3 regions of the Kitasatospora sp. NPDC032121 genome follow, and region 3 is predicted to be linked to each of the others. Evidence: predicted binding sites of a transcription regulator. Region 3 holds the regulator's gene; each other region holds the start of a gene.

Region 1 (4,945 bases), on a different contig from region 3:
CAGCGCGGGCCTCGAGTCACCGCATGGAGCGCCCACCGGGGAAGAGCCGGGGAACAAAAAATGCGCCTGCAATACATCAGCAGGCGCACACAAAGTTCATGGGAACCACTACTGCAACTCCCACGACTGTAGCAGGCCAGGGCCCTGCGCGGCGGGATGGCCGGAGCCCTGCCGATGGCCGGCGCCCCCGCCGTGCTCACCTCTCGTCGGGGGCGAGCAGGCCGCGCCGGTAGGCGCGGACCAAGTGCTTGGGGACGAGGTGGCGACGGCCGTCGATCTCGATCGGGACGAGGTCCGGGGCTGCCGCCTTCCACTGGGCCCGGCGGTGCCGGGTGTTGCTGCGGGACGTCTTGCGCTTGGGTACGGCCATGGGTGATTCCCCTTTCTCCGGAGGCGGGTTCCTCATCGGTGAGCAGGACTGATCGCGGCCTCGGCCCGGGAATGCCGTGGCCGCAGGTGACGTTGCCACCCTACACGCCTAATGGAAACGAAAACCATTTCGCTATGATGTCAGCTCAACCGTCACCGATCCGCCCGAGGAGGACGCCGTGGCCCGCAACGACCTGCGCCCGATCATCAAACTCCGGTCCACCGCCGGTACCGGCTACACGTACGTGACCCGCAAGAACCGGCGCAACGACCCGGACCGGCTCGTCCTGCGCAAGTACGACCCCGTGCTCGGTCGCCCCACCGAGTTCCGCGAGGAACGCTGACCCCGACCCCGCCCAGCCAAGGAGAACCCGATGAAGCCCGGCATCCACCCCGCCTACCGCCCCGTCGTCTTCCGTGACCGCGTCGGCGGACTGACCTTCCTCACACGGTCCACCGTCACCAGTGACCGCACCATCGAGTGGGAGGACGGCAACACCTACCCCGTGATCGACGTGGAGATCTCCTCCGCCAGCCACCCCTTCTACACCGGCCAGTCCCGCGTGCTCGACACCGCGGGCCGCGTCGAGCGCTTCGAGCGCCGCTACGGCGCCGCGGCCGCCCGCCGCAAGGGCTGAGACCGGGACCGCGTACGAATGCCGGTGTGTCCTCTCGGATCCGAGGGGGCACACCGGCGTTCGCGCGTACCGGGGCGGGTCATCGCGGCCGCAGGTGCTCGATGCGGGCGAAGGCCTGGTCGAGCAGTTCCGCCACGCGGTGGTCGTGAAGGGCGTGGACGACCCGCCGCCACCGCTTTGGCGGGCAGCCCGCCGTCAGGGTGCGGTGGCGCCTCCCTTGTGCTCGTCCTCCTCCACGATCTCGGCGTCCACGACCTCCTCTTCCGAGCCTTGCGGGCCGGTCGCACCGCCTGGTGCACCAGGGGCGGTCTGGGCGTACATGGCCTGGCCGAGCTTCTGGCTGACCTGGGCGACCTTCTCGCTCGCCGCGCGGATCGCGGCGGTGTCCTCGCCCTTGAGCTTCTCTCTCAGCTCCGTCAGGGCGGTTTCCACCTCGCTCTGCACGTCGGCCGGGACCTTGCCCTGGTTGTCCGTGAGGAACTTCTCGGTGGTGTAGGCGAGTTGCTCGCCCTGGTTGCGGGTCTCGGCGGCCTCCTTGCGGCGGCGGTCCTCCTCGGCATGCTGCTCGGCCTCGCGGATCATGCGGTCGATGTCGTCCTTGGGCAGGGCGGAGCCGCCGGTGACGGTCATCTTCTGCTCCCTGCCGGTGCCGAGGTCCTTCGCGCCGACGTGCATGATGCCGTTGGCGTCGATGTCGAAGGTGACCTCGATCTGCGGCAGGCCGCGCGGGGCCGGGGCGATGCCGGTCAGCTCGAACATGCCGAGCTTCTTGTTGTACGCGGCGATCTCCCGCTCGCCCTGGTACACCTGCACGGTGACCGAGGGCTGGTTGTCCTCGGCGGTGGTGAAGACCTCCGAGCGCCGGGTCGGGATCGTGGTGTTGCGCTCGATCAGCTTGGTCATGATGCCGCCCTTGGTCTCGATGCCCAGCGACAGCGGGGTGACGTCCAGCAGCAGGACGTCCTTGACCTCGCCCTTGAGCACACCGGCCTGGAGCGAGGCGCCGATGGCGACGACCTCGTCCGGGTTGACGCCCTTGTGCGGGTCCTTGCCGGTGAGCTTCTTCACCAGGTCCGTGACGGCCGGCATCCGGGTCGAGCCGCCGACCAGGATCACGTGGTCGATGTCGGAGACCTCGATCCTGGCGTCCTTGACGGCCTGATGGAACGGGCCCTCGCAGCGGTCCAGCAGGTCGGCGGTGAGCTGCTGGAACTGGGCGCGGGTGAGCTTCTCGTCCAGGTGCAGCGCGCCCTCGGCGGAGGCCGTGACGTAGGGCAGGTTGATCGTCGTCTCGGTGGCGGCGGACAGCTCGATCTTGGCCTTCTCGGCGGCCTCGCGGAGCCGCTGCACGGCCATCTTGTCCTTGGACAGGTCGATCCCGTAGCCGTTCTTGAACTGCTTGACCAGGTGGTCGACGATCCGCTGGTCCCAGTCGTCACCGCCGAGGTGGGTGTCGCCGGAGGTGGCCTTCACCTCCACCACGCCCTCGCCGATCTCCAGCAGCGAGACGTCGAACGTGCCGCCGCCGAGGTCGAAGACCAGCACCGTCTGGTCGTTCTCCTTGTCCAGGCCGTACGCCAGGGCGGCGGAGGTCGGCTCGTTGATGATCCGCGCCACCTTCAGGCCCGCGATCTCGCCGGCCTCCTTGGTCGCGGTGCGCTGGGAGTCGTTGAAGTACGCGGGCACGGTGATCACCGCGTCCGTCACGTCCTCGCCCAGATAGGACTCGGCGTCGCGCTTCAGCTTCTGCAGCACCCGCGCGGAGATCTCCTGCGCGGTGTAGCTCTTGCCGTCCACGCCCCCTTTCTCCGGGAAGTGCCAGCCGCTCTCGCCCATGTGCCGCTTCACCGAGCGGGCGGTGCGGTCCACGTTGGTGACGGCCTGCCGCTTGGCGACCTCGCCAACCAGCACCTCGCCGCCCTTGCCGAAGGCCACCACCGACGGGGTGGTGCGCGCGCCTTCGGCGTTCGTGACGACGGTCGGCTCGCCGCCCTCCAGCACGCAGACCACTGAGTTCGTCGTTCCCAGGTCGATACCGACTGCGCGTGCCATCGCGGGCCTCCTCTCTTGCCATCCCTCCCGTCTTGCCTCAAAGGGAGGAAGGAAACTTGAGCCTCATGGCATCAAGAGTAAGTCGAGGTCGTGGCTGGAGGAAATCTGTAACGTGGAAGTGAGGTTTCATTTCAGCGAGCGGCGAGGTGAGATCGCGGTGGTGGAGCTGCCCATTGATGACGCGGATGCCGCGCTGTACACGGTGGGGCAGGTCGCCGCGATGCTGCACGTCCGGGTGGCGTTCCTGAGGCGACTGGACGAGCTGGGCGCGGTGGTGCCCGTGCGCTCGCCGGGCGGCCAGCGGCGCTACTCGCGCCGGGAGATCAACCGCATTGCCGCACTGGTCGAGCTGATCGGCGAGGGACTGACCCTGGAAGGGGCGCGCCGGGTGCTCGATCTCCAGGCCCGAGTGGAGGAGCTGGAGGCCGACCTGGGGCGGACCCGCGGCCGGTGACGTCTGGCACCCGCCGCCTGGCCCCACCCCGGCTGGGCGGGGTTCAAGCGGCGGCGGCGAGGTCGGCGCGGCCGAACAGGAGCGCGTAGCCGCTGGGCAGGCGAGCGAGAAGGCGGTCGGTGAGCCCATCGCCGGCGAGATCGGCGAGGGCGGCCAGGACGGAGGAGGCATCCCAGCGGGCGCTGGTGAGGCTGATGTTCAGGGCTCGGGCGACGGCTTCGACGAAGGCGGGGGCGGCGACGGGTTCGGGCAGGGGGATCTGCGAGGCGAAGACGGCGCGGGCCCGCTCGGGCAGCGCGGCGGCCAGCTCGCAGCGTTCGTCGCCGGTGAGCTGGGAGCCGAGGACGGCCAGGACGGTGTCGAGGACTCGTTCCGCTTCCTCGTCGCTGGGGTGGCGGCCAAGGGTGCGGACCTGCTGGATCAGGCGGCGGTGCCGGGTCATGGCGGTGGCCTTCCGATACGGGCCGCCGCGGTGCACGCGGCGGCACGAAAGCGCTCAGGATCGGTGGTCGGGGGCGGGGCGGCCGAACAAGACGTCGTAGCCGGGCGGCAGCTGGAACAGCACGCGCTCCAACAATTCGTCGCCGGCGGCGTCGGCCACCGTGGACAGGACGGCTCCGATGTCCCACACGGCGGTCTTCTCGGTGGCGCCCTCGATCCAGGCGGCGGTGGCGCGTACGAACCGTTCGGGACTGAGCGGCTCGGCGGCCTGCAAGGGGTTCAGCAGGATCAGGGCGAAGGTCTCGGGCAGACGGGCCGCGAGCTTCGCGCGCACGTCGCCGACCAGGTGGGCGCCGAGCAGGGCCAGCACGACGCGGGCCGCGCGGTCGGCGTCCTGGGGTGTGTCGTACTCTCCGCGTTCCTGGACCTGGTCCAAGAAAGCTTCCCATCGAAGAGTCACCGCGATTCCTCCCTGTCGATTTCACCGAAGGCCCTCACCACGAACGGTGCCGGTCCGGGCGGCAAGGGGCCGACTGCGGGAGTGTTCCGCGCCGTCCGCTCGGGGGGTGCGGGCGGCGCGGAACGGCAGAGGGACGCCGTCAGGCCTTGATCTCCTTGCGGCTTCCGCTGTGGCCGATGGCGATCTTGCGGGGCTTGGCCTTCTCGGCGACCGGGATCTTCAGGGTCAGCACGCCGGAGTCGTAGTCGGCGGTGATCCCCTCGGGGTCGAGCGTGTCGGAGAGCATGACCTGCCGGGAGAAGACGCCGAGCGGACGCTCGGACAGCTCCCACTTCACGTCCTCGCCCTGGTGGCGGGGACGGCGTTCGGCCTTGACGGTCAGCATGTTCCGCTCGACATCGATGTCGATCGCATCGGGGTCCACCCCCGGCAGGTCGAAGCAGATCACGTACTCGTCGCCGGCGCGGTAGGCGTCCAGCGGCATCGGGGTCGGCCGCGACCAGGTCCCGGTCGTGCCGAAGAACTGCTGGG
Region 2 (4,945 bases), on a different contig from region 3:
GCCGCCAGGCGCGGACCTCCCCGCGCAGGTCGACCACGCAGGCGCCCAGGTGCCGCACCCCGATCTCGGCCCCGAGGCCGCCGGGCCCGGCCGGGTTGAGGCCGAGCGCGGTGCCGGGGCGGCCGACCTTGCCGCTGGGCGCGGCGGGGCCCTCCTCGACCACCAGGCCGGCGGCGATCAGCTGTTCGGCGAGGGAGGAGACGGCGGCCCGGGTCAGCCCCGTCCCGGCGGCCACCTCGGCGCGCGAGCGCGGTCCGCTCGCGATCGTGCCGAGCACCAGGGCCAGGTTGGCCCGGCGCATCCCCTGCTGGCTGGCGGGCCCGGTCCGAACGGGGTCCGGCTCCTGCACAAGGCTCACCTCGCCCCTCTACGGCACGTCCCGTGGCATCTCGGGTGCAGCGTAACCGGGTTCCGGGGGCGCCGTCGTCGGTGCCGGGACGGTTCGGCCGGGGGTCGTCCGGGCGGACGGGGCGAAGACCCACCGCCGCATCGCCCAGTAGCGGAACACCATCGCCACGAAGGTGCCGACGACGATGCCGCTGAGGAAGTCCGCGACCTCCTGCCCGACCGGGTCGACGTACGGCTCGCGCAGGTCCAGGAGGTACCGGGAGACCGCCAGCGGTACGTCGTTGACGACGATCGCCACCGCGCTGACCAGGACGAACATCAGCGCCTCGCGCCGGCTGCCGGCGGCCCGGAAGGCCCAGCGGCGGTTCAGCACGTACGAGACGGCGGTGCCGATCACGGTCGCGACGGTCAGCGCGACCACCGGCTTGTGCTGCAGCACGGTGAGCTTGAGCTCCAGGTTGACCACCGTGGTGAGCAGGAAGCAGCCGCTCCCGACCAGCAGGAACTTCACCAGCCGGCGGTGGCGCACCACGAAGGGGCGCAGCCGGTCGGGCACCCGGGCCAGGGCGCGCTGCGTGGGTGACGGCATCTCCGCAGTCTCGCACGCGGGGATGCCGTCGGCCCGTCAGATCGCCGCCGTCCGCCCGGGCCTGCGCCGGGTGCCCGGGCCGCCACCGCGGCGGCCCGGGCTCCCGGTCAGGCGGCCACCAGCACCGCGGCCCCGGCCGGCTCCAGCGCCAGCTCCAGCACCTCCCGCACGTCCGCCACCGGGTGGACGGCGAGCCGCTCCAGCACCTCGGCCGGGACGTCGTCCAGGTCGGCCTCGTTGCGCCTGGGGATGATCACCGTGGTGATCCCGGCCCGGTCGGCGGCCAGCAGCTTCTGCTTCAGCCCGCCGATCGGCAGCACCCGCCCGGTCAGCGACACCTCGCCGGTCATCGCCACGTCGGTGCGCACCTTGCGGCCGGAGAGCAGCGAGGCCAGCGCCGTGGTCATGGTGATGCCGGCGCTCGGCCCGTCCTTGGGGACGGCCCCGGCCGGGATGTGCAGGTGCACGCCGCGGTCGCGCAGCGAGGTGACCGGCAGCTCCAGCTCGGCGCCGCGCGAGCGCAGGTAGGAGAGCGCGATGTGCGCGGACTCCTTCATCACGTCGCCCAGCTGCCCGGTGAGGGTCAGCCCGGTGCCGCCGGTCTCGGCGTCGGCCAGCGAGGCCTCGATGTAGAGGACGTCGCCGCCGGCGCCCGTCACCGCGAGGCCGGTGGCCACGCCGGGGACGGCGGTGCGGCGCTCGGCCGGCTCCTGGGCGGACTCCGGCACGTGGTGCGGACGGCCGATCAGTGCGCGCAGGTCCTGCGCGCCGACGGAGGCGGGCAGCTCGCGCTCGCCCAGTTCGGCCTGCGCGGCGATCTTGCGCAGCACCCGGGCGATCGAGCGCTCCAGGTTCCGGACGCCCGCCTCCCTGGTGTACTCCCCGGCGAGCCCGCGCAGCGCCGACTCGTCGACGGTGACCTGCTCGCCGTTCAGACCGGCCCGCTCCAGCTGGCGCGGGAGCAGGTGGTCCCGGGCGATGACGATCTTCTCGTCCTCGGTGTAGCCGTCCAGCCGGACCAGCTCCATCCGGTCGAGCAGCGGCTCGGGGATGGCCTCCAGCACGTTGGCGGTGGCGAGGAAGACGACGTCGGAGAGGTCGAGCTCGACCTCCAGGTAGTGGTCCCTGAAGGTGTGGTTCTGTGCCGGGTCCAGCACCTCCAGCAGGGCGGCCGCCGGGTCTCCCCGGTGGTCGGAGCCGACCTTGTCGATCTCGTCCAGCAGGACGACCGGGTTCATCGAGCCGGCCTCCTTGATCGCCCGCACCAGCCGGCCGGCCTGCGCGCCGACGTAGGTGCGCCGGTGGCCGCGGATCTCCGCCTCGTCCCGGACGCCGCCGAGCGCGACCCGGACGAAGGAGCGGCCCATGGCACGGGCCACCGACTCGCCGAGCGAGGTCTTGCCGACGCCGGGCGGGCCGACCAGGGCCAGCACCGCGCCTCCTCCCGCCCGCCGCCCACCGCCGACCTTCTTGGGAAGGGCTTCGCCCTGCACGTCCTTGATGCCGCCGACCGGCCCGAGCCCCTGGTCGGCCCGGCGCTTGCGGACGGCCAGGTACTCGACGATCCGGTCCTTCACGTCGGCCAGGCCGGCGTGGTCGGCGTCCAGCACCGCGCGGGCGCCGGCGATGTCGTACGCGTCCTCGGTGCGCTCGTTCCAGGGCAGCTCCAGGACGGTGTCCAGCCAGGTGCGGATCCAGGAGCCCTCGGGTGACTGGTCGGAGGCGCGCTCCAGTTTGTCGACCTCCTTGAGCGCGGCCTCGCGGACCTTCTCGGGGAGGTCGGCGGCCTCGACCCGGGCGCGGTAGTCGCCCTCCTCGTCGGCGGCCTCGCCGTTCAGCTCGGCCAGTTCCTTGCGGACGGCCTCCAGCTGGCGGCGGAGCAGGAACTCCTTCTGCTGCTTGGCCACGCCCTCCTCGACGTCCTTGCGGATGGTGTCGTTGACCTCCTCCTCGGCGAGGTGGTCGCGCAGCAGGGTGAGCGCGTACTCCAGACGGGCGACCTGGTCGGCCTCCAGCAGCACCTTGAGCTTCTGCTCGGCGGTGGCGAAGGGCGCGTAGCCGATGTTGTCGGCGAGCTCGCCGACGCCCTCGATCCGGTCGACCCGGTCGACGATCTGCCAGGCGCCGCGCTTGCGCAGCCACTGGGTGGACAGCGCCTTGTACTCCCTGACCAGCTCGGCGGTCCGGCCGGCCACCGGGGTGCCCACCGAGGACTCCCGGAACGGCGTGGTCTCCACCCAGAGGGCGGCGCCGGGGCCGGTAGTGCCGACCCCGATCCGGAGCCGGCGCACGGCACGCACCAGCGCGGCCGACTGCAACAACGTGTTGGGGCCGTCGGCCAGCCGGCCGACCTGCTCCACGGTGGCCAGCGTGCCGACCGCCGCGTACGAGCCGTCCACCCGCGGGACCAGCAGGACCTGCGGCTTGCCGGTGGCGGCGGCCCGGGCGGCCTCGACCGCGGCGCGCACCTCGGTGTCCTTCAGGTCCAGCGGGACCACCATGCCCGGCAGGACGACCTCGTCGTCGAGCGGCAGCACGGGCAGGGTGAGCGGTGTGGACGTCGATGCCATGATCTCTCCCCAGTCAGCGAACTTGAGTCGACCTGACTAAGGCCTGGCGGTCGCCGGATGTTCCCGACGCCCTGTTCGCCGTGAGCGAACGGGATTCGGTGCGGAAGGCCCTTCCCGCGACCGTGTCAAAAGGAGGCCGAGGACTCCTGGGGAAGTCCTGACAGCCGAGCGCCCGAGCCCGGTGAACCCCGACCGGGCGACGGCGTCAACGCACCGCCCGCACCCGCGCCGGCGCACCGCCGGAGGCCGTCGCGGCGACCGGACGCGACCTGGACGGGCGCCGCTCGACCCGGCGCAGCCAGCGCCACAGCGCGACCCCGGTCAGCACCGCGGCCGGGTGCCCCACCCCGGTGACCACGTCCCGGTCGGAGGCGATCTGCTCGGCGATCATCAGCCCGGCACCGCCCAGCGCCAGCAGCCGCCCGCGCCAGGAGAGCAGCCCTGCCACCGCACCCAGGCAGGCGAGCACACCGTAGCTGACCCCGATGTCCAGGTGGTCCATCGCCTCGGGCGCCATCCGCCCGGTCTCCACCGCGGCGATCACCACGCCCTGGGAGAGCAGCGTCGCGGCGACATGCCCGGCCGCGAACACCGCCGCCGCCCGTGCCGGACCGACCCTGCGCTCCAGCGGCGCGAGGGTGAGGGCGAATCCCCATAGATACGGCATCCACACCCCGCCGGCCACCCAGAACCCGCTCAGCACAAGAGCGCGCAAAGGGTGCTGGAGCAGGTTGTGCCCGTCCGAACTGGAGGCTTCCTGCAGACGCTGGACGAGTTCAGGATCGGCGAGCCCGGCGAAGGTCGTGGTGGCTCCCACGACGGCGAGGTATCCGATGGTGAAGGGCGTTCTCCGGGGTGTCGGCACCCGTTCCATCAGCCATTCCACGACGCCGGCGCGCAGCCCCAGGCGGAGCATTGCGTACGGCGCCCCCGCGGCCCCGAACCCCTCGGCGCCCCGCCCGAGTCCCGCCATGCCGCCTCCGCTCCACGCCGCAGCCACCGACTCCTCGTCAGGTGCCCAACGTACCGGCGCGCGCCGCGGATTCCGCCCGGTCGGGTCTTGTCGTGGCCACGGTACGTCGAGGTTCTGGGAGACACCTGGGAAAAGCCCGTGAAGACCGTCGCCGCGGCGGACCGCCGGATTCCCGATATTGGTCCAGACCTTCTCCCCCTCAATGCGGCAACAAGGCCTCTGACCGGCGCCTCGACGTCAACTGGACTGCATACGTACCGTTACGCAGAGAAAATTCGCCGGGTAAGGTATCGGCCCGTGCCCACTCGTGCAGTGGGTCCGAGGGCGGCCCGAGAGCCGGCCCACGGGCCGGAAACGTCCGGTCCACCTGCCGGGAAGCATCCGCTGTCCGTACGCTGCGAAGTGCGCGGGAGAAGTGGGCGGCCGACCATCCGTCCCCGTCTCCCGATCGCGCGGCGGGACGGC
Region 3 (4,945 bases):
GCCTGCAGCAGTTCGGCAAGGAGGGCGAGCCCTTCGACCCGACCATGCACGAGGCGCTGATGCACAGCTACTCCTCGGACGTCACCGAGGACACCTGCGTGCAGATCCTCCAGCCCGGCTACCGCATCGGCGAGCGGATCATCCGCCCGGCGATGGTGGCCGTCGCCGAGCCCCAGCCCGGCAGCCAGGCGTCCTCGGACGCCGAGGCGAAGTCCACCGACAAGGACAAGTCCGACGGTGGCTCGGACAGCTGACAACCTGTGACAGCTGACAACCAGTGCGCTGCGGAGTCGTACGCCGGCCAGTACGGCGGCCGGCTCCGCAGCGCTCTGTCAACGGTCGTAAACCCAGCGGCTGTTGACAGCTCTGTGACGATGGAACTCGGGAGGTGGCGGAAGCCGTGAGCGAGCGCAGCGAGCGAACAATCGAGAGGCGCGTGAACCGCTCAGCGGCTGCCGAGCGCAGCGAGGTGGACGCATGAGTGGCAAGGACTTTGTCGAGAAGGACTACTACAAGGTCCTCGGCGTGCCCAAGGACGCCACCGCTACCGAGATCAAGAAGACCTACCGCAAGCTCGCGCGCGAGTTCCACCCCGACGCCAACAAGGGTGACGCCAAGTCCGAGGAGCGGTTCAAGGACATCTCCGAGGCGTACGACGTCCTCTCCGACGAGAAGCGCCGCAAGGAGTACGACGAGGCCCGCACCCTCTTCGCCAACGGCGGCTTCCGGGCCGGCGGCCCCGGCGGCACGGGCAGCTACAGCTTCGACTTCGGCGACCTCTTCAGCGGCAGCCAGGGCGGCGGCGGTGGCGGCGGCGGCCTCGGGGACGTCTTCGGCGGCCTCTTCAACCGGGGCGGCACCCGCCAGGCCCAGCCCCGGCGCGGCGCCGACGTCGAGACCGAGGTGACGCTCTCCTTCGAGGAGGCGGTGGACGGCGCGACCGTCCCGCTGCGGATGACCAGCCAGGCCCCCTGCCGCGGCTGCAACGGCACCGGGGCCAAGGCCGGCACCACCCCGCGGGTCTGTCCGACCTGCGTCGGCGCGGGCACCGTCAGCCGCGGCCAGGGCGCCTTCGCGCTCTCCGAGCCGTGCAAGGACTGCCGCGGCCGGGGCATGATCGTCGACGACCCGTGCCCCGACTGCCACGGCAGCGGCCGCGCCAGCTCGGCCCGCACCATGCAGGTCCGGATCCCGGCCGGTGTCCAGGCCGACCAGCGCATCCGGCTCAAGGGCAAGGGCGCCCAGGGCGAGCGCGGCGGGCAGCCCGGCGACCTCTACGTCACCGTGCACGTCGACCCGCACCCGGTGTTCGGCCGCAAGGGCGACAACCTCACCGTCACCGTCCCCGTCGCCTTCCCCGAGGCGGCGCTCGGCGCGACCATCGAGGTGCCCACGCTGAACGGCCCGGCCGTGAAGCTCAAGCTGCCCCCGGGCAGTGCCAACGGCCTCACCATGCGCGCCCGCGGCAAGGGCGCCACCCGCAAGGACGGCACCCGCGGCGACCTCCTCGTCACCGTCGAGGTCGTGGTGCCGCAGCACGTCACCGGCGACGCGCTGAGCGCCCTGGAGCAGTACCGCGAGGCCACCGCCTCCGACGATCCGCGAGCCGACCTGTTCAGGGCGGCGAAGGGAGCGTGACGACCAGATGTCCCCGATGAACCCGATCGACCCCGACACCCCGATCGGCTCCGGCCTCGGCGAGGGCCTGCCCGGCGCCGGCGCCCGCCGCACCCGCCGGGCCGCCGCGGCCCCGCCGACGTACGTGCTCACCGAGGACACCCCGGTGTACGTCATCTCCGTGGCCGCCGAACTGTCCGGTCTGCACCCGCAGACCCTGCGCCAGTACGACCGCCTCGGCCTGGTCTGCCCCGACCGCACCGCCGGCCGGGGCCGCCGCTACTCCGCGCGCGACATCCAGCAGCTGCGCGAGGTCCAGCGGCTCTCCCAGGACGAGGGCATCAACCTGGCGGGGATCAAGCGGATCATCGAGCTGGAGAACCAGGTCACCGCCCTCCGGTCCCGCGTCGCGGAGCTGGTCGACTCCCTGGAGGGCGCCGCCGCCGCCCTCCAGCAGCGCGAGGCCGCCGTCCACGCGTCCTACCGCCGCGACCTCGTCCCGTACCAGCCCCCCACCCCGCAGTCCAGCGCGCTCGTCGTCTGGCGTCCCAAGCGCTGACCTGACGGATCCACCGGCCGCCGGCCCCTCCTCTCGGGGGGTGCCGGCGGCTCGGTGTTGGTGAGAGAGTGCTCTATCGGGCCGGCACGGTCGATCTGCGGGCGGCAAGGCACCCGGTCAGCGCCACCTAGGATTCTTGCCACAGAAGACGACAGTCGCGTTGACTACTTCCCGGTCAACACTAGGAGCCGAGATGAGTGGGCGAGAGCACGCGGGGGCTGCATTCGGCGGATCGCGCGTCCTGTCCGAGGACGCCCGAAAGCTCTACCTGCAGGCCGTCAACGAGAACGGTCGTCTCTCCCGGAGCGCGTGTCCGGCCACCAGTGTCCCGGCCCTCGATGAATTGTTGAAACTCGGACTGCTCATACCCGACAGCGACGATCCGGGCGCTTTGCTCGCGGTCGATCCGGCCCAACTCGCCGACAGTCTGAGTTCCACCTGGCAGCGTCAGGCCCTCGATCTGCTCTCCAGAGCGGTATCGCTGCCCGGCGACCTCAGCGAACTCGCCGAGGCATTTCACGCCCCCGACACGACGGGTGGGGCCATCGAATACATCCACGGGAAAGCGCGGATAAATCAGAGACTTCAGCAGTCGGCCGCCGCGGGAGTCACGGAAGGCCTGTCGATGCAGCCCGGCGGACCCCGCCCGGCGGAAATGCTGACGTCTTTCCTGGCGCGCGACCTGGAGATTCTCCGCCACGGCGCGTCGATGCGCACCATTTACAACGCGAGCACCCGCTACCACCAGGCGACCCGGGACTACGTCGCGAAGCTGACCGAGGAAGGGTGGCAGTTCCGCACCCTGGACGAGCCGTACGCCCGGCTGATCATCGTGGACCGCAAGCTGGCCGTGATCCCGGTGGTGGACGACGACCTGGCGGCGTTCATCCACGATCCGGCCATCGTCAGCTTCCTCATCGAGGAGGTCTTCGAGCGGAGTTGGAACCGGGCCCTGGAATTCGACGGGGACCGTTCCGTCCCCCAACAAGTGGTCTCCAGACTGCGCCAGACGATCATCGACCTGATGCTCGCCGGGACGAACCACCGGGTCATCGCACGACGGCTGGGCATCAGTGAGCGCACCCTGGCGCGCCACATCGCGGAACTGAGGGAGGAGTACCACGTCGACTCCCTCTTCCAGCTGGGCTATGCGCTCGGCCGGTCGACGAGACCGGAACTGGGCTGAGGGCGGCCGCCGAATCCCGCCCCACCCGGCGCGAAAGGCTCAGCCTTCACGCCCGCCCCGTCCCGATCGAGCCGTGGAACCGGATTTCAGCCCCAGTGCAGGTCGTCGGCGACAGCCGCCAGCGCACTGGTGCTCACAGCCGCGTGCCCGCCGTCGGACGGGAAGGAGACTCCGGTCAGAACCGCCATGCCGATGAGGATCGGAAGCGCAGCCTTGCAGACGAGTCGACGCAGAGACACGGACCCACCCTCCAAACTCTCGAACACCTAGGACCAAATCAATAGCACTGGCGTCCACATGATGCCGCACCTTCCGCGAGAGTGCCATCCCCACTCCCCCCGGCCGGAGCGTCATCTCTCTGCCAGGCATCCAGATGACAGGGCGGGACGCTGGACGCGGCCGCGCGCGCTGATAGACGATCAGTTCGCTCCCAATGGTCCAGCACAGATAGCGAACTTGCCGCTGTACCGTCAAATATCTGCCGGATCTCTTCCGCTCGCAGACTCAAAAACCACTGTCCTCAGCGCCCGCCGGCACCACATCACCACCCGGTCGGCCTTTCCCCGGAGTCGACATGACCGAGCCCTACCTGCGTCACCACGACAGCCAGGCCCCTGAGGGTCGGCGTGCACGTGTGTTCCTGGCCGCCCCCCTGATGCGACTGACCGGGCCGGCCGACAGTGTGGTGACGCTCGCCAGCCGGACGCGGCTGACGACGCTCCGCACCACCCTGCTGCGCAGCGGTGCCGCCGTGTACAGCGCGCACCACAGTGACGCCTGGACCATCTCCGGCCGCGCGCCGGAGCCCCGCGTCCCCTCCGACTTCCGCGCCCTCCAGTCCGCCGACCTCGTGTTCGCCTACGTCGGGGCCCCCCTCTCGGCCGGCGTGAGCCTGGAGCTCGGCTGGGCGTCGGCGCTGCGCAAGCCCATCGTCCTCCTGGTCGACGAGGCCATCACCCACAACCCGCTGATCGCCACCATCGAGCAGGTCGCCCCCGTCCTGCCGCTGGTCTTCGACGACACCTGGTCGCAGGAGGCCCTCAACCACACGGTCGAGACCGCGCTCGACTGGGCGGGCATGGCGCTCTCCCTGCGCGAGGGCTTCTGGACCGCCCCCGGCGAGCAGTTCAACGTCCCCCGGCAGCAGCCCCCGGTCCCCGGCTACTGGCCGACCGGCGCCGCCACCGGCTGAGCGACCGTCACGTCCCGGCCCGGCTCCCGGTGTCCGCCGGCCCGGTCGCATCGGCGCCTCCGCGTCGTACGGCTCACGCAGCCGGGCGAGGCGACCGGCGACGGTGCGTCCGCCCAGTCCCGTCCGGCCGGCGATCGCCCGCTGCGTGAGCCCCCGGGCGCGCAGCCGTCCGGCCTCCTCGTGGCCGGCGGGCCCCCTCGCACCGTCGAACAGCGCGACCCGGTCCACGACTTGGGCCTGCCGCCGGCGCCGCTCGAAGACGCCCAGCAGGTACGTGACCGCCGCCGGATCCTCCACCATGGCGGCGACCCCGTCGTCCGGGGTCGCCGGGATCACGGCGACGGCGCGGTCGAGGACCGGCGTCCGGCCGGAGCCGGAGCCGGCGCCGAGG

The links. Region 3 encodes HspR, which represses chaperone genes until heat shock. Its sites were predicted from a motif close to TTGAGNNNNNNNNNCTCAA; they were not measured.
Region 1: dnaK (molecular chaperone DnaK) is a predicted target of HspR. The motif match lies at 3,116-3,134, and genes of this name have one in related genera.
Region 2: lon (endopeptidase La) is a predicted target of HspR. The motif match lies at 3,530-3,548, and genes of this name have one in related genera.

The regions. Positions count from the first base shown of each region.
Region 1 covers NZ_JBVILX010000013.1:133,800-138,744, forward strand. Annotated here, with positions in the region: gene rpmF (50S ribosomal protein L32) at 197-370, opposite strand; gene rpmG (50S ribosomal protein L33) at 549-713, shown strand; gene ACZ5OX_RS27385 (type B 50S ribosomal protein L31) at 744-1,007, shown strand; gene dnaK (molecular chaperone DnaK) at 1,203-3,059, opposite strand; gene ACZ5OX_RS27395 (helix-turn-helix domain-containing protein) at 3,172-3,513, shown strand; gene ACZ5OX_RS27400 (DUF2267 domain-containing protein) at 3,557-3,955, opposite strand; gene ACZ5OX_RS27405 (DUF2267 domain-containing protein) at 4,010-4,414, opposite strand; gene ACZ5OX_RS27410 (Hsp20/alpha crystallin family protein) at 4,554-4,945, opposite strand, start outside.
Region 2 covers NZ_JBVILX010000004.1:187,197-192,141, forward strand. Annotated here, with positions in the region: gene ACZ5OX_RS14820 (ROK family transcriptional regulator) at 1-301, opposite strand, end outside; gene ACZ5OX_RS14825 (GtrA family protein) at 368-937, opposite strand; gene lon (endopeptidase La) at 1,045-3,507, opposite strand; gene ACZ5OX_RS14835 (rhomboid-like protein) at 3,713-4,480, opposite strand.
Region 3 covers NZ_JBVILX010000002.1:367,462-372,406, reverse strand. Annotated here, with positions in the region: gene grpE (nucleotide exchange factor GrpE) at 1-254, shown strand, start outside; gene dnaJ (molecular chaperone DnaJ) at 478-1,638, shown strand; gene ACZ5OX_RS07505 (heat shock protein transcriptional repressor HspR) at 1,646-2,176, shown strand; gene ACZ5OX_RS07500 (hypothetical protein) at 2,370-3,362, shown strand; gene ACZ5OX_RS07495 (TIR domain-containing protein) at 3,937-4,554, shown strand.